Regions from separate parts of the Shewanella sp. Choline-02u-19 genome, predicted to be linked through region 1. Evidence: predicted binding sites of a transcription regulator. Region 1 holds the regulator's gene; each other region holds the start of a gene.

Region 1 (7,831 bases):
TGATTACCGTAATACTTTACCAGGCTAGGCACGTTACCGTGGTAGCCAAAGCTTGCTAAGCCAAAGGGCAAAGCCGCAAGTAAATATGGCGCATAACTGGTTTCGCCATCAGGCACAAACAACTTAGTGGTATCCACATCGATCAGCAGATTACCTACGGCAATAAAGAACGTAATAATCATACCACCCAGCATAATAGTGGTAATTCTATCGACCGCTTTAGTGCTGATAATAACGATTGACGCTAATACGGCGGCAAAAATGAGTCCGGCAATACTTTGCGGTAAGTTAATCCCAAGCCCTGCAAGGCTATGGTTAACAATCGAGCTGCCGCCACTAATGTAAGCATAGGTCAAAATATACAGTACAAAGGCAATTGAGAGCCCGTTGATGATACGCCAGAACTGACCCAATGTTGTTTTCGTTAATGTGTCAAAACTCGCACCCGGTTTAAAGTGCAAATTAGTCTCGAGCAACATCAGCCCCGACACCAACATGCAAAACCATATGCCAGCCAGCATCAGCATTGAATAGCCAAACCACATCCCAGCGCCCACAACAGGCAACGAGAACATGCCCGCTCCAACAGTGGTGCCGGCGATGATCATTGCGCCGCCTAACACCGATTTTCCAGCAGACTTATTCTTGGCCGCGTTCATATGATTGGCCATTAGCTATTTTGCTCCGCATTAACACTATCGACTATTGTTTGCCTTACCAATGAACGTAGCAGTAAATTGGCTCTGTCTTTAATCCGTTTGATATCACTGCACCCTTCGCTATCCGTTAGATGACCTAACTCTTTTAATTTAACGCTGAGCGTGGCGTATAGCTTCTTGTCGTAAAACTCTGGCGCCGTAATACCGTGAAGCGCTCCCAGCCTTTGTGCAAGACGGTGGCTGTCGCGTTCAAGCTCCGAGCGTTCCATGTTCGGTTTTACTGCCAACAAATTAAACAAAATGGCGTAACGTTGCATGGTTTCGTCTATCGTGCCAGACAACAGCAGCAACTTATTCACCTTATTATCAGCAACAGTGAAATGACCATTTTCAGCCACTAAGCCTTGCGCGACAAAAATATCTAGAATGCGGTGTGTATAGGCTGCCGGATCCTCAATGCCCATAAACAGTTCCGCTTTCAGCAACGGATAAAAATCACTGACAAAGCTAAGCACATCATCACGAGTACACTGCTCTTTACGCAGCAAGCAAGCGGCAATTAGCGAGGGGACAACCATTAAATGAATAATGTTGTTACGATAATAAGTCATTGTAATTGCAATGCTATCATCGATGGAAATGATATCCCCAAGCGAATCACTTTCAATTTTAATCTTTTTCAGTTCCAGACCATGAGATACAAGGTCTTTACCGCTGCCTTCTGGTACCGATGTGTATTCGGTATAAGGCAACTCTTTTAATAACGTGAGATAAAGGTCCAACTGCTTTTCTAGCTGGCTACGCTCTAACGCATTTTGCTCAGATGCTAGCAAAACTAAGCTGGTTAACGTCACTGCACTTACCGCAGCAGCATCGTTAATGTTAGTCATCACCTCTCTGGCTAACTTGTTCACCGCTGGTGTAAACCATGGTTGCTTTTGTTCTGGGTCTTGGACGATATCTTCACGCCACGTTGGCACTTCATCGTTCAAGAAATTGTGTAAGGTAATTGGCTTACCAAAATTCACATAGCCTTGGCCGAAATTACCTAACTTTCGAATCGCACCAAACACTTGCCAAACCGACTCTTTCTTCTTCTTTTTACCACTTAATTCTTTGTGATAAGTCGCCACTTCCATTACATGGTCATAACCAAGATAAACCGGCACTAAAGTGACAGGACGTTCAACACCGCGCAGTACACTGTTAAGCGTCATGGCGATCATGCCTGTTTTAGGGGCCAATAAACGACCTGTGCGTGAGCGGCCACCTTCGGTAAAGTACTCAACCGGATAACCCTTAGTAAAGAGTTGATCGAGGTATTCACGGAATACCGCGGTATAGAGCTTATTACCGCGAAAACTTCGGCGAATAAAGAATGCGCCACCACGGCGGAACATAGGTCCTGCTGGCCAGAAGTTAAGATTAATGCCGGCAGCAATATGCGGCGGCACCATGCCTTGATAATAGAGGATGTAAGACAGCAACAAATAATCCATGTGGCTGCGATGACACGGTACATAGACGATTTCATGACCATCATGGTGCAACTGACGAACCTGCTCCGCACCCTTAATATTGATACCTTTATAAAGCTTATTCCACAACCAAGTAAGAAAACGCTCGGTAATACGCACTAAGCTATCGGAGTAATCCGCCGCGACTTCATCTAGATACTCCATCGCTTTTGCACGCGCTTCTGATTCGGAGATTTTTTTATTTGTCGCTTCTTCTTTAATGGCTCGGGTAATTGATTCTGACTTTAGCAAAGCATGGAACAGAGCTTGGCGCTTAGGCAGCTGAGGCCCAGTCATTACTTTACGTTGACGCTGAAAATGCACTCGCGCGACACGGGCTAGTTTTTGTGCGATGCGCTTATCAGTACCATGTTCGTCTGCCATATAACGCAGAGAAACAGCATTAGAAAACTGCACAAAGTTGTGTCGACCGAGAAACAAGATCATCAAGCACTTGCGTAACCAAGTCGGATTTTGACGCTCCAACACAGCAGCGCGCATGGTGTCGTCTTCTTTGCCTGGGGTTCGTCCCCAATAAAGACTCACAGGAACTAGCTGAATATCTAATTCTTCATTTTGCTTATGCACACTCAATAGGCGCTTAAAGCAATGCAAATACTGTTCGGCACTTTCTCTTTCGCCAAATAGAGGCTTGCTACCTTCAAGGCAGACAACGCGCGGCGCAGTCACCCCATTAACCTCTAAGTCATTATATGGGCTAGGTAAACCGAATTTACCGGTTATCTCACTAAGAGCTGCTATGTCACTAACAGATTCTGTTTTCATGACATAAACGAGTGGCTTGCTTGGATCGAGATTGAGGTCTTCAAAAGGATCATGAGGCACTACAATAGTGTGCACGAGCTTTTTTTGGATCCAGCGTAATGATTTAAACCAAAGAGAGTCTTTTTTCGACATGATTCGCTTGCAGTATAGTCGCTTCTAATAACCCCGTAGAATACCAGAATTTCGGAGCGTTTGCGCAATTGCTTTATAATGGCACTCGGAAACATTTGCGTATTTATAGAACAATGACTTAAGCCATCATAAGTCTATGTATATCCTGCCTATCAGGATTAAATCTCGTTCATCCCTCCTTAATCTCTCAGCCCCACCCTAGTGCTAATAAATTCAACTTTAACATAAATTTGGTTAATACTTGCGCGAACAGAAATACTGTATATACTGACAGTTACTGTATGGAAAGACAGGCTTAATAATGAGACCACTTACACCACGTCAAGCTGAAATTTTAGAGCTAATTAAACGCAATATTACAGACACAGGTATGCCACCCACCCGTGCTGAAATAGCCAAACGTTTAGGCTTTAAATCTGCCAATGCAGCCGAGGAGCACTTAAAAGCTTTAGCGAAGAAAGGCTGTATTGAGATCATGCCAGGTACCTCTCGAGGAATTAAGTTAATTCAAGATGATACCGAAGATGCCGACCTTGGTTTACCGCTTATTGGTCAAGTGGCCGCAGGTGAACCTATTCTGGCTCAAGAACATGTAGAGCAACATTATAAAATTGATCCTACCATGTTCCGCCCGTCAGCCGACTTCCTGCTTAAAGTACGCGGTGACAGCATGAAAAACATCGGCATACTTGAAGGCGATTTGCTTGCAGTGCATAAGATCCAACATGCAAGCAACGGTCAAGTTGTGGTGGCACGAGTAGAAGATGAAGTCACGGTTAAACGCTTTGAAAAGAAAGGCAATAAAGTTTATTTACATGCTGAGAATGAAGATTATTCACCGATAGAAGTTGATCTGGCAAACCAAAGCTTAAGTATTGAAGGTTTAGCCGTTGGCGTGATCCGTAATGGAGATTGGCAATGAACAAATTATTAGGTGTAAGCCCGCGTCACCCTGGCCTTTGGCAAGATATACCTGCTCAAGCTATGTCTAAAAAGGTAAATACAGATATCGAAACTATGGTATCTCACACTCAGGGGCGCACTGAATTAAAACAGATTAGTGGCCAACTTGCTCAACTGAGCCAACAAGGTCGCTGGATTGTATTAATTAGCCCACCTAATATCGGTTACAAACAGATGCTCGCTTCTGCTGGCGTCCGCATGGATAGAATCCTACTGGTACACGCAAAAGATGAATTCGAAACACTTTGGGCTATGGAAAAAGCGCTCACGAGTGGCACATCAAGCGCGGTAATAACCTGGACGAATGAAGTCGATGCACGAGACAGTAGACGACTGCAGTTAGTCGCAAAGAGTGCTCAAGCGGTGGGTATCATTATTGAAAATGCGAATGCTCACTTACCTGACAGCACAATAAATACACAGGACGAGCGGTTTAAACAAGGTTCACTGTTCGCAGCAGTCCATTAAGCAATTCTTTCTATTACAAATCTAGTCTCTAAAGCAAAGCTCCCTTAACGGGAGCTTTTTTATTACTGCTGCTAAGCAAATGAATCAAAAAGTGATCTTGATCAATATTTCAACACCAAGTAGGGTAGGTACTGATAACAACGATATATTGTTATATCCGAGCGATTTAGTCGTCGGTCTTTATGTATGGACTGTAGATCCTTAAAGAGTATATGAAGACTGAGATCGGCCTGATATATTTCAGCCGTAGGTGCCAGTGTGGTTACACTAACCAGTATTAAAATACTGAAATTATATAAAGTCTAATCGATAGTCGAAACATAACGACACGATGGATAAACCACTCGCGCACTTTGAAGTCATCGTTGCTTTTTTGGGAACTGAAGAGTTTACATAGAGCAGAGACTTACTGTGTGACTCTTCTTTGTCTTGTTGACAGAGGAGAAGTCTAGTGAAGCAATTGTTGTACTGTGTGTTGGCGCTAATATTTTCGCCTACACTGTTTGCATCAGAAATGCCGTTTAATATGACAGAAGGCGTGACGGAGATCAGTGGTAAGGTTTATAACCTCCATATGATTATCCTTTATATCTGCTGTGCTATTGGCATTGTTGTTTTTGGCGCAATGATTTATGCCATGATCAACCATCGCAAATCAAAAGGCGCAGTCGCCGCCAACTTTCATGAAAGTACTAAAGTCGAGATTTTATGGACTGTAGTGCCTTTTATTATTCTTATAATCATGGCTATTCCCGCAACCAAAACCTTGATTGCAATGGAAGACCCCAGTAATGCTGACCTCACCATTAAAATAACAGGTTCGCAGTGGAAGTGGCATTACAGCTATTTCGATAAAGACGTTGAGTTTTATAGCTTAATGTCGACTCCTAGAGCACAAATAGAGGGCACCGAAGCTAAAGGTGAACACTATTTGCTTGAAGTAGACAAACATCTCGTATTACCCATTAATCGTAAAGTACGCTTTTTGATGACATCTGATGACGTTATCCACTCATGGTGGGTCCCGGCTTTTGCTGTCAAAAAAGATGCTAACCCCGGTTTTATCAATGAAGCTTGGACACGAATTGATAAGCCCGGTATTTATCGTGGTCAATGCGCTGAATTGTGCGGTAAAGACCACGGATTTATGCCGATTGTTGTCGAAGCGCTTTCAGAAGCAGACTTCGATAAGTGGTTACTTGCCCAGCAGCAACAAGCTAATAATGCTGAAGCTGAAGCAGAGGCCGCACTTTCGCAAACCTTAACCATGGACGAACTCATGGCTCAAGGTGAGCAAATCTATCTCGCTCAATGTGCTGCATGTCATCAACCCAATGGTGCAGGTCTGCCTGGCGTATTCCCTTCTCTTATTGGCAGCCCAATTACCACCGGCCCCGTCGGCGCCCATGTCGATATCGTCGTCAATGGTAAGCCTGGTACTGCTATGCAAGCATTTGCTAAACAGCTGACTGCAACTGAAATTGCTGCCGTGGTGACTTTTGAGCGTAATGCTTGGGGCAATAACTCAGGCGATACAGTTCAAGCCGCGGATGTGAGCTCTGCTAGCGCGAGTTCAAGCCCAGCTGCATCCAGCGATCCCAACACCGTAATCCCGGTCACTTTACCTGCCAGCTTACCTGAGGCAGAACAAGTTAAAGCTGTGGCTTTAGATGACTTAACAATGGATGAGCTTATGGTCATGGGAGAGAAAGTCTACATGACCAGTTGTGTTGCTTGTCACCAAGCGGCAGGAACGGGTTTACCCGGCGCCTTTCCATCGTTAGTGGGGAGCGCAGTGATTACCGGCCCAGTAACGGGTCATCTCGATACTGTTATCAATGGCAAACCGGGTACTGCTATGCAGGCATTTACCTCGCTACTGACACCACAACAGCTTGCAGCTGTGGTGACTTATGAGCGCAATGCATGGGGTAATAACTCAGGTGATGCTGTTCAAGCTTCTGACGTTGTTGGTCACGGAAAGTAAGGGATTAAAATGAGCACAATCACACAAGACTCACCAGCAGCTCAGGACGATCACCATGATGACCATCATCATGGTGCGCCGAAAGGCATCATGCGCTGGATTTTAACCACCAACCATAAAGATATCGGCACGCTCTACCTGTGGTTCAGTTTTATTATGTTCCTTACGGGTGGCGCGATGGCGATGGTTATTCGCGCCGAGTTATTTCAGCCCGGTTTACAGTTAGTCGAACCTAACTTTTTCAATCAGATGACCACAGTGCACGGCCTAGTCATGGTATTTGGTGCGGTTATGCCAGCCTTTACAGGCTTGGCTAACTGGCTTATTCCAATGATGATCGGTGCACCTGACATGGCACTGCCTCGTATGAATAACTGGAGCTTTTGGATCTTACCTTTTGCTTTCACAATTCTATTGAGCTCATTGTTTATGGAAGGTGGAGGGCCCAACTTTGGTTGGACTTTCTACGCGCCACTATCGACCACTTATAGTCCAGACAGTACTGCGCTGTTCGTTTTTGCCATTCACATCATGGGGATAAGTTCGATAATGGGGGCGATTAACGTTATCGTCACCATCGTCAATATGCGCGCCCCCGGCATGTCGTGGATGAAGCTGCCGTTATTTGTTTGGACCTGGTTAATAACCGCATTCTTGTTGATAGCGGTGATGCCGGTGCTTGCGGGCACCGTCACCATGGTATTAACCGATAAGTATTTTGGTACTGCATTCTTTGATGCCGCAGGTGGTGGTGATCCCGTGATGTTCCAGCATATTTTCTGGTTCTTCGGCCACCCTGAAGTTTACATCATGATCTTACCCTCTTTCGGTATTATCTCTGCCATCGTTCCCGCCTTTAGTCGCAAACCATTATTTGGTTACGCGTCGATGGTGTATGCCACCGCGAGTATCGCCGTGCTGTCATTTTTGGTATGGGCACACCACATGTTTACCACGGGGATGCCGGTGTTTGCCGAGCTTTTCTTCATGTATTGCACTATGCTCATTGCAGTACCTACGGGGGTAAAAGTCTTTAACTGGGTTGCGACTATGTGGCGCGGATCAATCAGTTTTGAAACCCCAATGCTATTCGCAGTTGCGTTTATCATACTCTTTACCATTGGCGGATTTTCAGGCTTGATGTTGGCTATTACCCCAGCGGATTTTCAGTATCACGACACCTACTTCGTGGTGGCTCATTTCCACTATGTACTTGTCACCGGAGCCATATTCTCCATCATGGCAGCAGCGTACTATTGGCTGCCTAAGTGGACCGGCAACATGTACAGCGAAACTTTAGGACGCTGGCATTTTTGGTG
Region 2 (7,831 bases), on a different contig from region 1:
CGGCGGTATCGACGACTTCTACTTTAGTCACTTGTCCACGATAGTATGGTAGGAAATCTTCGTAGCTGATATTGAGGGGAAATTGAAATATCTGGTCTGATTGTCGCACTCGTCTTTTCTCTGGTTGATGTTAACAGCACAGCTTAAACAGAGAGTAATACTCTGAATAAGCTGATATTTTACTTAGTCGATAACGATTATGACAATGCTTTGGTCACCTTTTCATAAAGATCTTTAGAAAGATCATTAATCGCCAAAATCTCCTGTAACGATTTACGCATCAACGCTTGCCTTGCTAGGTCGTATTTTTTGAATTGAATGAGCGGCGTGATGATCCTTGCTGCCACTTGTGGGTTAACTTTATTAAGCTTAATGATTGCTTTAGTCAGAAACTCATAACCCTTTGCATCTTTACGATGAAACTCAAATGTATTGGCAGCAGCGAAAACACCGATCAGTGAGCGCACTCGATTTGGGTTAGACATGCTAAAGGCATCATGTTTTAACAGCTGTTCTAATTGCCCTATACAGTCTTTGCTAGCAAACGTTGCGTGCAAACTAAGCCATTTATCCATCGCTAATGGGGTTTCTAACCAGCGAGTTTCAAATGCGTTCATTAGCTGATTTCTGTCAAGCGACGTTTCACCGTTCAGAGCCGTTAACGCGCCTAACGTATCAGTCATATTGTCTGAAGACTCAAACTGTTGCTTAGCTAATTCACGGTATGAATCGTCAACGTTCAAAAGCAGGCTTAAACAAACGTTTTTCAATGCTCGGGCATCTGCACTATCCAGACTTTGTAACTGCCTTACTTTGGCGAGCAACTCCTCTTCACACCCTTGCGCAATTTGCAGCACCGCAAACTGACGCGCCAGCGCCAAGTTGTCTAAATCAATTGAATCTGTTTGCTCAATCAACGAACCTGCACTTGTTAGCGTTAGAATTTCAGCCATTAGGGCTTCATTGAGGTTTTCTGACAACAAAACACCTTTAAAACCATCTACCAAGCGGCTATCTATGTGCATTGCTTTGCCATTTTGTAAATTATCAACGCATTGCCAAATAGACTGACTAAACAGTGCTACTGAAGCCTCCCATTTAGCGACTTCGCTATTTGCAAAACGCATCAAATGAAGCAGTTGCTCTATAGAGTATTTAACGCTTAGCTTAACCGGCGCAGAAAAATCTTGCAGTAACGAGGCAACGGGTTTGGCTTTCACGTCCTCAAACACAAATTGCTGAGATTGTTCTTTAAAGTCTAAGACTTGATTCACTAAACTATGACCTTCTGCATCAATAAGCTCAATATCAAAAGGAATATGTTGCGGTAATTTATCAGATTGCCCAGGCGTATCGGGTGTTGTTTGTGTCAACGTCAAGGTGTAAGTGTTATTTGACTCATTAAAAGACTCTGCCACAGTCACTTGGGGTGTACCTGCTTGACTATACCAACGGCGGAATTGGCCCAAATCGACCTTACTAGCATCTTCCATTGCAGCGACAAAATCATCACAAGTAACGGCCTGCCCATCGTGTCTTTTAAAATACAACGCCATACCCGCCTGGAATTTTCCTTCACCTAACAAGGTGTGGATCATACGAATCACTTCAGCGCCCTTGTTATAAACAGTGACCGTATAAAAGTTATTCATTTCGATCACTGATTCAGGACGGATCGGGTGTGCCATTGGGCCTGAATCTTCAGCAAACTGTTGGTTTTTCATTACCTTGATAGCATGAATACGGTTAACTGCACGAGAACCTATGTCAGAGCTAAACTCCTGATCTCGAAAAACGGTTAAACCTTCTTTCAAGCTTAACTGAAACCAATCTCGACAAGTGACTCGATTTCCTGTCCAGTTATGAAAATACTCATGACCAACAACGGACTCAATACCATGATAATCATCATCTGTCGCTGAGGCTTTATCTGCTAGTACATACTTAGTATTAAAGACATTGAGCCCTTTATTTTCCATGGCGCCCATATTGAAAAAATCAACGGCTACAATCATGTAAATATCGAGGTCATATTCTAAATTAAAGCGTGTTTCATCCCACTGCATCGACTTCTTAAGTGACGCTATCGCGTGATGCGCTTTATGTAAATTCCCCTTATCAACAAACACCTGTAACTTGACGGGTCTATCACTACGAGTGATGTACTCATCTTCTAAAAGATCGAAATCGCCTGCAACTAACGCAAATAAGTAAGCTGGTTTTGGAAAGGGATCATGCCATTTCACATAATGTAGACCGTCTTCTAGATCACCACTAGCAACAAGATTACCGTTACTGAGTAAGAATGGAAATAATGCCTTATTGGCTTGAATACGAACGGTATAAATGGCCAGCACATCGGGTCGGTCTAGGAAGTAAGTAATACGTCGGAAGCCCTCTGCTTCGCACTGAGTACAGTATGCGCCGTCAGACATGTAAAGGCCTTCAAGACTGGTATTTGCTTCAGGGTCCAGTATAGAAATAATTTCTAAATCAAAGCTTTGAAGATCCGTCTCTATAGTCAGCTGGCTAACCTGCTCGCTAAATTTAGCTTCAACACCATTAATTTTGACTGATTTAAGTTGAATATCTTCACCATCAAGGATTAAAGGCTCGCTATGAGTACCGACTTTGGTCACTTTGCTTGTAGCAACTATTACTGTTTGTATACCCGCTAAAGAGATATCTAAATCAAGATGAGATATTTGAAAACGCGGTGCTTGGTAATCTTTGAGATACTTAGCTTGTGGTTGTGTCATTGTAGGCCTACATATTCTAATTTTAGGTTAAAAAAAACGCGCTAAAAGCGCGTTTTCTAATTCAGGATGAATCACTATTTTTGATTCTTCGCTACTTTCTCTACGTCGACTAAATCGAGTGTAATGTAAGCAGTTTCATCAAGAAATGCATCTGTTTTTTCAGTGTCATCTTCAATATCGTCTAACGATTTAACAATCTCTAGACCTTCTCGAACTCTACGCTCATTGACACGATCAAGTTGCTTCTTATCATTTTCATCACGTTCAGCGAGTCGTTCACTTTCGACCAATGAAACGGTCTTGTCGTTATGACTCTCTTTAAACTCCGCTATATCTTGGAAGATATAACTGAATTCAACGTCAGTCTTAATTCTTTGCTGATGTTTACCATCAAGATTCTGAATTAACTCTGGGTATATTTCATTTAACGTACCGTATTGAGCAACAGGTACCTTATCCCACGGCAGTGCATTTTCTTCTTCAGCCTCGCCATATTCACCAGGCGCTAATGCACTTGGGAACGGAATATCAGGGGTTACCCCTTTAAGTTGAGTGCTACCGCCATTGATCCGGTAAAACTTTGCGATAGTGTACTGTACATGGCCAATAGGCTTCTCATACATATCGTATATACGGCCAAGTCCTTTATGCTGTTGCACAGTACCTTTACCAAAGGTAGATTCACCTACAATCAACGCGCGGTCATAATCTTGCAGCGCTGCAGCAAAAATTTCTGAGGCTGATGCACTGTAACGGTCTACCATCACGGTTAAAGGACCGTCATAAGTCACTCTTCCGTCATTGTCTCTATTTTGCGAAACTCGACCATTAGCGTCACGTATTTGTACAACAGGACCTTGTTCAATGAACAGACCGGTAAGCAAAGTTGCTTCTGTTAACGCACCGCCACCATTCCCGCGCAGGTCAATAATAATCCCTTCAACTTTTGCCTCTTTCAGCTCAGCAAGCTCTTTAGAAACATCCTTTGAAAGGTTCATATAAAAACCAGGGATATGGATGACGCCCACTTTACGATTAGCGTAAGGACCTTCTGTAGGTTCAACAACCTTTGATGTTGCTGCACGGTCTTCTAGTCGTATTTTATCTCTAACAATTGTTAGTTCAAAAGGCTTGGCACTCGATCCGCCTTTATTTGGCAAGATCTCTAAAACAACCTTACTGCCTTTTGGTCCTTTAATTAACTCGACTACATCGTCTAAACGCCAACCGATAACGTCAACAACGTCTTCACCTTCTTGGCCAACACCAACGATCTTATCTTCTGGTGATAACTTCTCACTTGTCGCCGCTGGACCACCTGCTACTAAGCTCTTAATAATCGTGTAATCGTCATCGACTTGAAGCACCGCACCAATACCCTCTAGGCTCAAATTCATTTCCATTTGGAAACGTTCAGCATTTCGAGGAGATAAGTAGCTAGTGTGGGGTTCTACCGTTCTTGCAAATGCGTTCATCACCCCTTGGAAAACATCTTCACTGTGGGTTTGACTCAGACGCTTAATTGAATTGTTATATCGCTTCGATAAAACAGTAACTATTTCATCCCACTTTTTGCCTGTGAGTGAAAGATTAAGCGCATCGTATTTGACTCGCTGACGCCAGAGTTCATTTAACTCAGCTTCATTTTTAGGCCAAGCAGCATCTTTACGATCGAATTCGTAAGCATCGCCGACGACATCAAACTTCATCTCTTTATCTAGCAGAGAAAGTGCATAGGTAAACCGTTCATAGCGACGCTTTTGAATGACTTCAAACATTGAATATGCTTGCTGGAGATTGCCACTTTTTAACATTTCGTCAAATTGAGTTGAATAAGCCATAAAGCTATCAACATCGGATTGCAATAACACATTCTTACGATAATCTAATTGCTTAAGATAACGCTCGAAAACTTGCTTTGAGAACGCATCGTCCATTTCAAAACGATGGTAATGTGATCGGGTAAACAAACCAGTGACGCGTTTACTCGCCACTTTATGTTGGGGTTCCTGCTTTAAAGCAGGTAACTCGCTGAATTGAATAGTAGGGCTAACAGCCCACGCCGAGAATCCTACAAAAATACTGGCGATAGATACAGCCAGAGACATTTTCCGCATCAACAAGTTACTCCTTTACATGCTTTTAAACCATTACAGTAGTATGTATTCCGCTTTAACTTTAATCGTTAAACCTGAATCTAGCTGAACTTGAACATCTTCTTTTTTGATATCCAAAATAACACCAGCTACTGGCGCCTTACCTAGTTTGACATTTACACGTTGATTTTTCTTCAACTCAGCCAATACTGCAGGCGTTAAAATTGCTACCGCGACTTTCTCTTTTGCAGGTTTTGCGTTAGTAGCCGCTTTCGGTCTTCTCGCAACCGGTTTTTTAGCTGGCTTGTTAGCAGTAGCTGAAGGCGCTGGAGTTTTACCTGCCTTCGCTATTCTTTTTGCTTTCGCTTTTTCCTGACTTTCTTTAAGTGTAGCTTGAGCATGGTCAACGTGCTCTTGTTCTAGCTCACCACAAGAATTACCATCTAAATCGATACGGTGTGCACCGGCTTTCACACACTTAAGGTAACGCCAGCTACTTGTGTATCTTCTTAAAGCGATTCTTAGTTGAGTCTTACTGACTTTAGAATCATCAGCTAACCTTTCCGCTAAATCTTGAAACAACCCGATTTTTAATGGTTTCGTTTCACCTTCAGCAATAAAGCATAAAGGAAATGTTTCATATAAGTACGCAAGAATAGCGTTGGTATCGGTCAACTTTTCTGTTGATTCCATCTTTACTTCCACAGTTTAAAAAAGGGACACCACCAAAAGAGTTTATCTCTCTCATTGATTTACGTGTCGTTTATATTTGTCTGATTATGACCTAAAGCACAAATTAATAATGATTAATTTATATTTTTAGTGCCAAAATCAAACCTACCTTAGCAACAACCTATCATAAACGCTATTGATTCGCTTTAGCGAATAATCACGATTTGAAATTTCATTGCTCAAACCGCTCATTATAGAGACGCACGAAATGATTGCGACCACCAATTAGCAATAATTGGTCGTAGATTAACCAAATAGGCAGTTTTCGAGACTTTTAACCATCGTTTCCACACCACGCTGGTCAATTTCATCAAATCTTGATAACGAAGGGCTATCGATATCGAGTACTCCGATAACAATACCATCTCGCCTAAAGGGCACAACTAATTCTGAAACACTGGCAGAATCACACGCAATGTGTCCCGAAAATTGATGTACGTCGGCAATTCTTTGTGTTTGATTTTTTTCCACTGCTGTGCCACAAACACCTTTACCTACCGGAATACGGGAGCAAGCAACTTTCCCTTGAAAAGGTCCAAGTACTAACAGATCATTCTTTAATAGATAGAACCCAACCCAATTAAGGTCAGCTAAGTTGTCATTTAACAACGCTGAAAAATTGGCTAAAGCGGCAATTTGATCATCTTCACCCGTCAGTAAAGCGGTAACCTGACGGTTTAATGTGTCATAAAACGACGCAGTCATAAATATCCTTTAACAGTTCCATCAATTAAAACAAATAAATTCGTCGCATTTTACCAACAAACAATCAATTTCAAACAGACTATTTTCGACTTTTTTATTTTGAATCAGTCTTTTTAGATACTTTTTTAGCGGGTGTACTTTTTTCCGGTGCACTACCTTTAAGCAAAGATTGCAGCTCATCTTTATGTTGCGCCAAATAAAAACCAATTTTTTCAATATCATTATCTTCGAGTCCTAGTTCAGATTTACTTAGAAAAGGGATCAAGTTGTCAGCGACATCAAGCATCTTGTCGTAGGCATCAGCCTCCTTCTTCGATGTAAAAGTCATCTTTTCAACCCCTTCTCTAACTACGACAAATTTTGTTATAACGGCCATAATTAACCTCACACTGTTTTTATATACAGTAAAGAGTCTCACACATTGAAGTTCTTATGCAAGTTTTCTTGAAAATCTGGTAGGCTTATCAATATAAGGACTCTGTATTAATCAATTGCCTACGCATAAATTGAGTTCAATATCACGATAAAGCTTTTTCTTTAACTTTGTACGTTTTATAGAGGTTTTAATTCTTATGACATCGGACGCGCTAGATAATAGTGTTACTTTATGTCGGTCTTGTGACCTCGTCATCAGAAAGCGTGCACTGCCTACAGGCGTCAGAGCCCTTTGTCCACGCTGCCACACCCAGCTCTATGACACACCATATTGCTCATTAAATGGCATGCTAGCACTGTGTATTACCGCAATAATATTTTTCTTCCCTGCCAATACCTACCCAGTGCTAGAATTAGAATTTCTTGGTAGCATGCGTACCACAACGGTATTAGAAGGCGCTTTAGCAGTATACCAACAAGGCTACTGGATTGTTGCCATTGCAGTAATGACTGCCGCAGTAATTGCACCAGGCATTCTACTTATGTCTATCTTGATACAAATCGTTATCATAAAACATGGATTGCAGCATCGTCTATTAAGGTCAATATTAAAGCAGGCATTAAAACTACAGGGATTGCTGACACAACTCACAATGCTCGAAATTTATGTCATTAGCTTTTTAGTGGCCGCTTTCAACCTTGCCGACTTTGCTACAGTTTCATTTGGTTTCGGCACCTTCTGCTTTACAATGCTGTTTATTATGAATTTATTCCTTTTAAGAGAGTACGATTTGGAGCATATGTGGAGTTTTCTTGAAAAGTAACCCAAACGAATCCACATTAGGTAAGCAAATAGGCCTAACATGTTGCCCAACATGCAATAAGGTTACCTGTGCTGAATCAGCTTGTTGCAGTCGCTGTGATACCAAACTCGTTATTAGAGATTATGGGAGTTTACAAAAAAGCTGGGCTTTGTTAATCACAGCCGCGATTTTACTCATACCCGCGAATCTATACCCGATAACGACGCTTACAAATCAGGGGCAAGTCACTCAAGACACTATTTTTTCGGGTATCGCACACCTTGTAAAAACAGATATGATCCCTATAGCAATCATATTATTCACGGCGAGTATTTTGGTGCCATTATTAAAAATAATTGGC
Region 3 (7,831 bases), on a different contig from region 1:
TGATCAGCAAAACATGCTTACCTGTATTCATAAATTACACGGTGCAAGCTGTTATTGTGGCGTGCCGACCACCCAACAACTTTGTCAGGAGATAGAGTCAGGGTTAAAGCGTGGTGTTACTGTAGAAGATGTAGAACCTGAAATCCTTGAGTTACTTGATGAGTTAACTAAGGTAGAATCAGCCGCTAATCAAGTGATCACCCAGCTATCAGTGGAAATAAAAGATGACAAATAAACCGGGCTTTTTTCAACGCTTAAAAGGGCTAACACTAGCACAAAAGAAACTTTTTGCTATTGCATTATGCCAGCGCATGCTACCCAATTATCAGCTTTTTTCTGAAGTGTGTGAATTTGGCAACCCGAAGGTGCTCGATACACTGCTCAACCTGCTTTGGCAGTCAATGTACGACAATAAACTGAAACTAAATTTAGAGCTACAAATGGAACGTATAGAAGAAAATACGCCAGAGCCTGCTGATTTTGACGTCTACGGCGTATATCCAGCACTAGATGCAGCGGTAGCCTTAACCTCTTTGCTAAGCGCACTAGAAAGTAAAGTTGAAGAAGATATCACTAATATCAGTAAGCTCTCGTCAGCTACGGTTGCCAACTATATTGAAGCAACCTGCGAGCAAGATTTTGATAAAGAATCAGAATTAGATGATTATATTTTTAACCATGAAGTCATGGTTGAAGAAAAAGAGATGCAAGAAGATCTTCTGCAAACCATCGAAAAGAACCCACATCTCAAAGCCGATTTCATCAAAGAGTTACGCCGAGAAATTGTCACCGTCGGCATATCAAATATTGGCGTCAGCGCAGCAGAGTAATACCGCAAAAGAGTCGCTTTATTAAAGCGACTCTTATACTCATGCCATTTGTAACATCAGGATCACGTGGGTATAGAATACGCTTAATTCAAGGTGATAGTTGTTCCCTTAACTGTCCATCGAGAACAATTGCTCCGCTTTGGACTGCATAAACTCGATAAAGAGCTTAACCTTCAAAGGTTGATGACTGCGTTGATGATACAAGATTGAAATCCGCCTTTTCTCACCAATCCATTCAGGTAATAGCGTTGTCAACTGGCCGCTCTTAAGCTGGTTTTTCACAAAAAGTGCTGGGCCATATAAAACCCCACCATGATCTACAGCGGCCTGCACTGCGCCATTTAACTCACTTAACGTCAGTTTTGCAGGTCCATCATAATAAAAGTTCTCTCCCGATGGGTGCTTTAAAGTCCAGTTAAACAAAGGCCATACTTTAATCAACGCGTGTTGTTCTAAATCGCTTGGATGGCACAAGCTAGGTGCCTTATCCATATACTGCGACGAGGCAAACAAACCATAATTAAGCACGCCAAGAGAGCTCGACACCCAAGAAGAATCTGGTTGGGTGCCACCGACAATAGCAACATCAACCCCCTCATCTATAAGATCGATTACGTTATTATTTTGTACTATATGCAGCTGTATATCTGGGAATTTTTCACAAAACTCGTTAATGGCATGGATGAAAATCATCGAAATAATTGACACCGGAGCCGCTATTCTAAGGGTACCTTCAGGCTTATCCACCGCAGCGCCTCTGATACTGTCAAACTGAGATACTATGGCCTGATATTGCTGAAACAGCGCTATGCCCTCCTCTGTTAGACGCAGCTTGCGAGTGTTCCTCATCAACAACTGCTTATCGAGCTGTGTTTCCAATTTAGTCAACTTACGGCTCACCGTTGCAATTGGCATCTCCAGCTCTTTAGCGGCTTGGGAAAAGCTCCCTGCATTAACTAAATGAACAAATTGGTAGATCAGCTGTAATTCCAAACCAAAATTACTATTCATCAATATAAACCCAAGCGTTTAAAACATAAAAAGGGGATCGGCTACGACCTAAGATTAATAGTATAACAAAACGTAAATATGATAATGTTCTAACTCAATTTTATGCGTGTTTTACGTATATTGTGGACAAGTTAATAGAGAAAATATGTCAGCTGTTATAACGCCACTACTCGCTGTATTTGGCATCATGTTGATTGGCACTTTGGTGCAAAAATCAAAACTGCTGCCTGCTGAGACCGATCAAGTTTTAAACCAATATGTGTACTATATTGCGTTTCCGGCCATTATGCTGATCACATTGGCACAAACCCCGATCAACGACATACTGCACTGGGGTTATATCGCTGGGTTTAGTGGCGCCATGCTAACCAGCTACGCGATCACCTTTCTCGTCTCGCGTTGGACCAATCCATCTCAAAACGCAGTCGCGTCTATGCGAGCGCTCAACGCCACCTTTGGCAATACTGCTTTTATCGGTATTCCCTTAATGGCGATGTTGTTTCCCAATAATCAAACGGCACTCGCCGCAGCCGCTATTGCCAGTCTATTATCGGTGTTAATTTTTGCCATCGCGCTCGTGTCATTGGAAATGATTGGCCGCAAGCAAAGCAGCTCAGCGGCAAAAATCATTAGCCTCGCCTTAATGCACAACCCTATTGTAGTGGGTAGTATGGTTGGGATAGTCCTATCCGCAATGACAATTACTTTGCCTGATAGTATCGCCCTCATCATTCGTCAACTGGGTATGACCTCGAGCCCTTGTGCACTGTTTGCCATAGGTATGGTGCTCGCTAAATCAGCTCAACACCAAACTTCAACACATATTATTAGCCTGAAACAGCTCACAGAGATTAGTGTTATCAATGCCATTAAACTGATTTTTCAGCCTCTAGTCACTTACTTGATCATGTTTAGCCTAGATGTTGATCCACAATTGATTGCTATGGGCGTCATACTCGCGGCGCTGCCGACTGCTGCCAGTGTCTACCTACTTGCACAACGGTACCAAACTCAAGTCATCACCAGTGCTCAGGGAATACTATTGGGTACCCTTGTCACCTTTATTACTTTACCGTTATTAGAAGCTTATCTATTGGGTTAACATTCGATGCTTAATTTAAAAGCCCGCCTTGCTAAACCTTGGTTCTAGCAACTTTTACTTCTGCATAGTGAGAGAGTGCACTAGATAAATTTATTACTCCGCTAATGAATACTTCCCATCTAACTGTATTTATTACCTTTTAGCTTATAGAACGCGGTAATTAGAGATGAAAAAAGTTGCCGATATCGATTAATTTTCCAACTGATAGTTTACTGTATAAAAAAACAGTATATACTGTTCATTAATACAGTGTATTGGGATAGGACATCACTATGCTTTGCCAACTCAGCATTAATAATTTTGCTATTGTGCGTTTTTTGGAACTCGATTTTAAAGCCGGCATGACCAGTATCACTGGTGAAACCGGCGCGGGTAAATCTATTGCTATAGATGCATTAGGCTTGTGCCTAGGTAATCGAGCCGACGCTAATGCCATTCGGCCTGGCGCCACCAAAGCGGAGGTAAGTGCACGCTTTTCATTATCTGATATTCCACTCGCAAAGCGCTGGTTAGAAGATAATGATCTCGAACTAGATAATGAGTGTATCTTAAGACGAACCATCAATAATGATGGCCGCTCACGCGCATATATCAATGGTAATCCAGTCCCACTTGCACAGATAAAATGCCTCGGACAACTGCTGATTGGCATTCATGGCCAACACGCTCACCATGCGATGCTAAAAAGTGAGCACCAGCTTACTTTACTCGATAGTTACGCCAACCATAAAATGCTACTCGACACTGTAGCGGCGAGTTATCAGAGATGTAAAACTGTTGAAAAACAGTTACATCAATTAGAGTTAGCGCAGCATGAAAGGCTTGCTCGTAAACAGTTACTGCAATACCAGGTTGAAGAACTCAATGAGTTTGCCATTGCTAAAGGCGAGTTTGAAACCATAGAGGCTGAACATAAAAAACTCGCCAACAGCACAGCATTAATCGAGCTATGCCGTAGCCAATTAAATATTTTGCAGGACAATGATCAAGCGAGTGTTGAGTCATTATTAAATACCTCTATAAGTCAGGGGCAAGATTTAGAAAGTTATGATGCCGAACTTGGCAGCGTTGTCGCCATGCTTAATGATGCACTTATTCAAGTACAAGAGAGTAGTAGCGAGCTTGAACGGTATTTAGAAGGTTTAGAACTCGACCCTGAATACTTTGAACAATTAGAGCTTCGGATCTCTAAAGCACTGCAACTGGCGCGCAAACACCATGTCAATGCCAGTGAATTGTTTGCTCACCATCAAGGTCTGTTGAATGAACTCAATGAGCTTGGATCGGACGGGGACAAACTTGAAGAGATCCGCAATCAACTGCAAAATAGCCAACAGGCATATTTGAATCACGCACGAAAACTAAGCCTTAGTCGTGGCCGCTACGCTAAAGAACTCGATAAAAAAGTGACTCAATCGATTCATGAGCTGAGCATGCCTAAGGGTAAATTCAGTATCGCAGTCAACTTTAATCAAGCCGTCATTAGCCCTCAAGGCTCCGATGCTATTGAGTTTCTCGTGACCACCAATCCAGGTCAACCTTTGCAGCCCATTGCTAAAGTGGCCTCAGGCGGAGAACTCTCTCGAATAGGCCTTGGCATACAAGTTATTACCGCTAAAAAAGTCGCGACTCCAACACTCATTTTTGATGAAGTAGATGTGGGGATATCAGGTCCAACGGCGGCTGTCGTCGGCCGGATGCTGCGGAGTTTAGGGGAATCGACTCAAGTATTTTGCGTGACCCACTTACCGCAAGTTGCCGGTAATGGCCATCAACATATGTTTGTTAATAAGACCAGTAAATCTGGTAAAACAGAAACATCCATGGTTGCCCTAGATAAAGACCAGCGAATTGAGGAGTTAGCTCGCTTACTGGGAGGTGACACCATTACCAGTAATACGATTGCCAATGCTAAAGAGCTGCTGTTTAGTTAAATGAACTTGCGTAAAACAACCATTAAAAAAGGAGCTAACAATAGCTCCTTTTTTAATGCCACACTCACGACCTAAATCAAGTAGTGAGCTGCGGTGTGTAAGCAAATCAAGGAAAATATCCCTGCAAGTACATCATCAATCATAATCCCAAAACCACCTTGCACTTTTGCATCCAGCCAACGAATCGGCCATGGTTTCAAAATATCAAAAAAGCGAAACAACACAAAACCGGCCAGTAACCATTGCCAACCCACTGGCGCCGCTATCATGGTGATAAGTAAACCGGCAATCTCATCCCAAACAATAGCACCGTGATCATGCACGCCCATATCTTTAGCGGCTTTATCACATATATAAAAGCCGATTAAGACGGTAAAAAGCGTCAAGCCGATATACCAAGGTAAGCTCAATGGTGCCATTAATAAGTAGAGCGGTATGGCGGCAAGCGTACCAAACGTACCTGGCGCCTTTGCGGCTAAACCTGAGCCAAATCCTAATGCCAAAAAATGAATAGGATTTTTAAGAGACAGCTTGGTTAGTGCTTTATCTTTTGAAAGTAAATTCATCAATTAAAGTGCTCAAATCCGAGGTTAATGGGCTCAAATGGCTGTTTATCTAACAACAATTTCAACTTGCCACCCGTGCAAATTTGACCAATCTTAGTAAACTTCACACCCGTCTCAGCCAATGCGATCTCTAGTGCGCCTTTTTGGGCTTCAGAGACAGTAAAGAGTAGTTCATAATCCTCACCACCCGTTAATGCATAGCTTAGCGCCATCTCAGCTGAGACATTGGCTTTGAGCTGGGGAGATAAAGGCAGCTTATCGACATTGATTGTGGCGCCAATATTCGAGGCTTTCAGTACATGTCGGATATCAGAGACTAAACCATCAGAAATATCAATGGCACTCGATGCCAGCGTGCGCAGTGCTTGCCCCGCTAATACCCTTGGAGTTGGCCGGTAATGACGATTAATAAGATAGTTTCTATCGTCTTCATTACAATCCGCTTTTCCGCGCAGTAGATCTAGCCCTAAAGCTGAATCACCTAATGTGCCGGTAGCGTAGATCCAATCTCCATTTCTTGCGCCGCTACGAGTCAGACCCGCATGCTTAGGCACTTGGCCATTAATGGTAATGGTGATTGAGCGGGGACCACGAGTAGTATCACCGCCAATAAGTGCTACGCCATAGTATTCGGCAATTTCAAACAAGCCTTCACTATAATCTGCCAACCAATTTTCGTCGACTTCTGGCAAGGTTAGCGCCAATGTCATCCATGCAGGCTCCGCCCCCATAGCAGCCAGATCGGATAAATTCACCGCTAGCGACTTATACCCCAGATCTTTTGCAGGCATATCAGCAAAGAAGTGCACGTTTTCCACTAAGGTGTCACAAGATATCACAACAGATTTATTTGCAGCGGGTTCAACAATGGCGCAATCATCACCAATGCCAAGTGCAACGTCTTTTCGAGACTGGGCACGCCCAATAAAAAAGCTTTCGATTAATTGAAATTCTTTCACAATACCAATCACAAATTAAGAAGTGGTTTGAGGAAAAAAGAGGATCTAATAGTAAGAGGATCTTAGCTATGATTTTAGTTACGTTAGATGTGTTCTGCTATTAAATGCCAGCCACGGATCATGCAACTGTTATTCTCTTTTTAGGCATACAAAAACGGCATCCGAAGATGCCGTTTTTACTATTTCGTTCTTGCGACTAGCTTATCCAGAATACCGTTAACGAACTTATGTCCATCTTCAGCGCCGAATGCTTTGGCAAGCTCGATAGCTTCGTTAATTGCTACTTTATAAGGAACATCCTTGCGGAAAGTCAGCTCATAAGTTGCTAAACGAACAATCGCCTTTTCGACAGGGTCAACTTCATTCAAAGGACGAGTCAAAAATGGAATGATTAGCTCATCCAATTGGCTTTTCTTAGTTGCTACGCCCGCTAATAACTCACGAAAGTAAGTTATATCGACACCATCAACATTTTGTTCAGTTAGAAACTCATGCTCAACATCAGCAATATTGTTGCCACTTAGCTGCCAAGAGTAAATGGCCTGAACCGCTAAACGACGTGCCTTTCGGCGCTCTGAAGGCTTCATTAAATTGTCCTAGATTACAGGTGTTCTTCAAGTGCTTGCAGCACGTTAACCATCTCTAACAGACCCAAAGCAGCTTCGCCGCCTTTGTTGCCTGCTTTAGTACCTGAACGTTCAATTGCTTGTTCAATAGTATCAGTGGTTAAAACGCCGAATGAAACAGGAATATCAAATTCAAGTGCAACTTGAGCTAGACCTTTATTACATTCGCCTGCAACAAAATCAAAATGAGGTGTACCGCCACGGATAACCGCACCAAGTGAGATTATTCCGTCAAATTTTCCGCTTGCCGCAACACGACGTGCAGCAAGTGGCAGTTCAACAGCGCCAGGCACTTTAATTACAGTGATATTATCATCTGAAACTTGGCCAAAACGCTTAAGAGTGTCTACCGCACCACTAAGTAAACTATCTACAACAAAGCTATTAAAACGTGAAACTACGATCGCAATTTTTGCGTTTTTCGATTCGATATTACCTTGAACTATGTGCATTTATCTTACCTAAAATTAGCTAATTACCCAGCATGGGGGCGGAAGAGGCGGTATGATACCACAGCCGTTAACGCTGATCCCCATGCAATTTATAAGAAAAGTGTTAAATTACCCCTTGGATGATTTTCCAACCCAAGATAGTATTTTATTCTGCTATATAATCAGTTACTTCTAAACCAAAGCCTGATAGTGAATGATAACGCTTTGGTGAGCTAAGTAACCGCATTGATGTCACGCCTACATTTGCTAGGATTTGCGAGCCAACACCCACTTGACGTGAGGTTCCTTGCCACTTAGCTGTAATAGGTGCACTGCCGTTATCTTCAGCTTCAAATGCTTTAACTTTGGCTA

The links. Region 1 encodes LexA, which represses DNA repair genes until DNA is damaged. Its sites were predicted from a motif close to TACTGTATNNNNATACAGTA; they were not measured.
Region 2: CXF83_RS13960 (YebG family protein) is a predicted target of LexA. The motif match lies at 6,680-6,699, and genes of this name have one in related genera.
Region 3: recN (DNA repair protein RecN) is a predicted target of LexA. The motif match lies at 3,154-3,173, and genes of this name have one in related genera.

What each region holds. Positions count from the first base shown of each region.
Region 1 is NZ_PJBE01000012.1:238,939-246,769, reverse strand. Features, by position in the region: gene mtr (tryptophan permease) at 1-671, opposite strand, end outside; gene plsB (glycerol-3-phosphate 1-O-acyltransferase PlsB) at 671-3,094, opposite strand; gene lexA (transcriptional repressor LexA) at 3,396-4,016, shown strand; gene CXF83_RS03175 (cell division inhibitor SulA) at 4,013-4,525, shown strand; gene coxB (cytochrome c oxidase subunit II) at 4,977-6,512, shown strand; gene ctaD (cytochrome c oxidase subunit I) at 6,522-7,831, shown strand, end outside.
Region 2 is NZ_PJBE01000013.1:1,665,265-1,673,095, forward strand. Features, by position in the region: gene CXF83_RS13935 (DUF2835 domain-containing protein) at 1-109, opposite strand, end outside; gene pepN (aminopeptidase N) at 198-2,759, opposite strand; gene prc (carboxy terminal-processing peptidase) at 2,834-4,876, opposite strand; gene proQ (RNA chaperone ProQ) at 4,910-5,548, opposite strand; gene CXF83_RS13955 (GAF domain-containing protein) at 5,834-6,292, opposite strand; gene CXF83_RS13960 (YebG family protein) at 6,387-6,668, opposite strand; gene CXF83_RS13965 (paraquat-inducible protein A) at 6,865-7,491, shown strand; gene CXF83_RS13970 (paraquat-inducible protein A) at 7,481-7,831, shown strand, end outside.
Region 3 is NZ_PJBE01000013.1:2,405,793-2,413,623, forward strand. Features, by position in the region: gene barA (two-component sensor histidine kinase BarA) at 1-235, shown strand, start outside; gene CXF83_RS17135 (YjaG family protein) at 225-830, shown strand; gene CXF83_RS17140 (LysR family transcriptional regulator) at 939-1,841, opposite strand; gene CXF83_RS17145 (AEC family transporter) at 1,987-2,943, shown strand; gene recN (DNA repair protein RecN) at 3,216-4,877, shown strand; gene CXF83_RS17155 (phosphatidylglycerophosphatase A) at 4,949-5,443, opposite strand; gene thiL (thiamine-phosphate kinase) at 5,443-6,402, opposite strand; gene nusB (transcription antitermination factor NusB) at 6,582-6,989, opposite strand; gene ribH (6,7-dimethyl-8-ribityllumazine synthase) at 7,004-7,480, opposite strand; gene ribBA (bifunctional 3,4-dihydroxy-2-butanone-4-phosphate synthase/GTP cyclohydrolase II) at 7,626-7,831, opposite strand, start outside.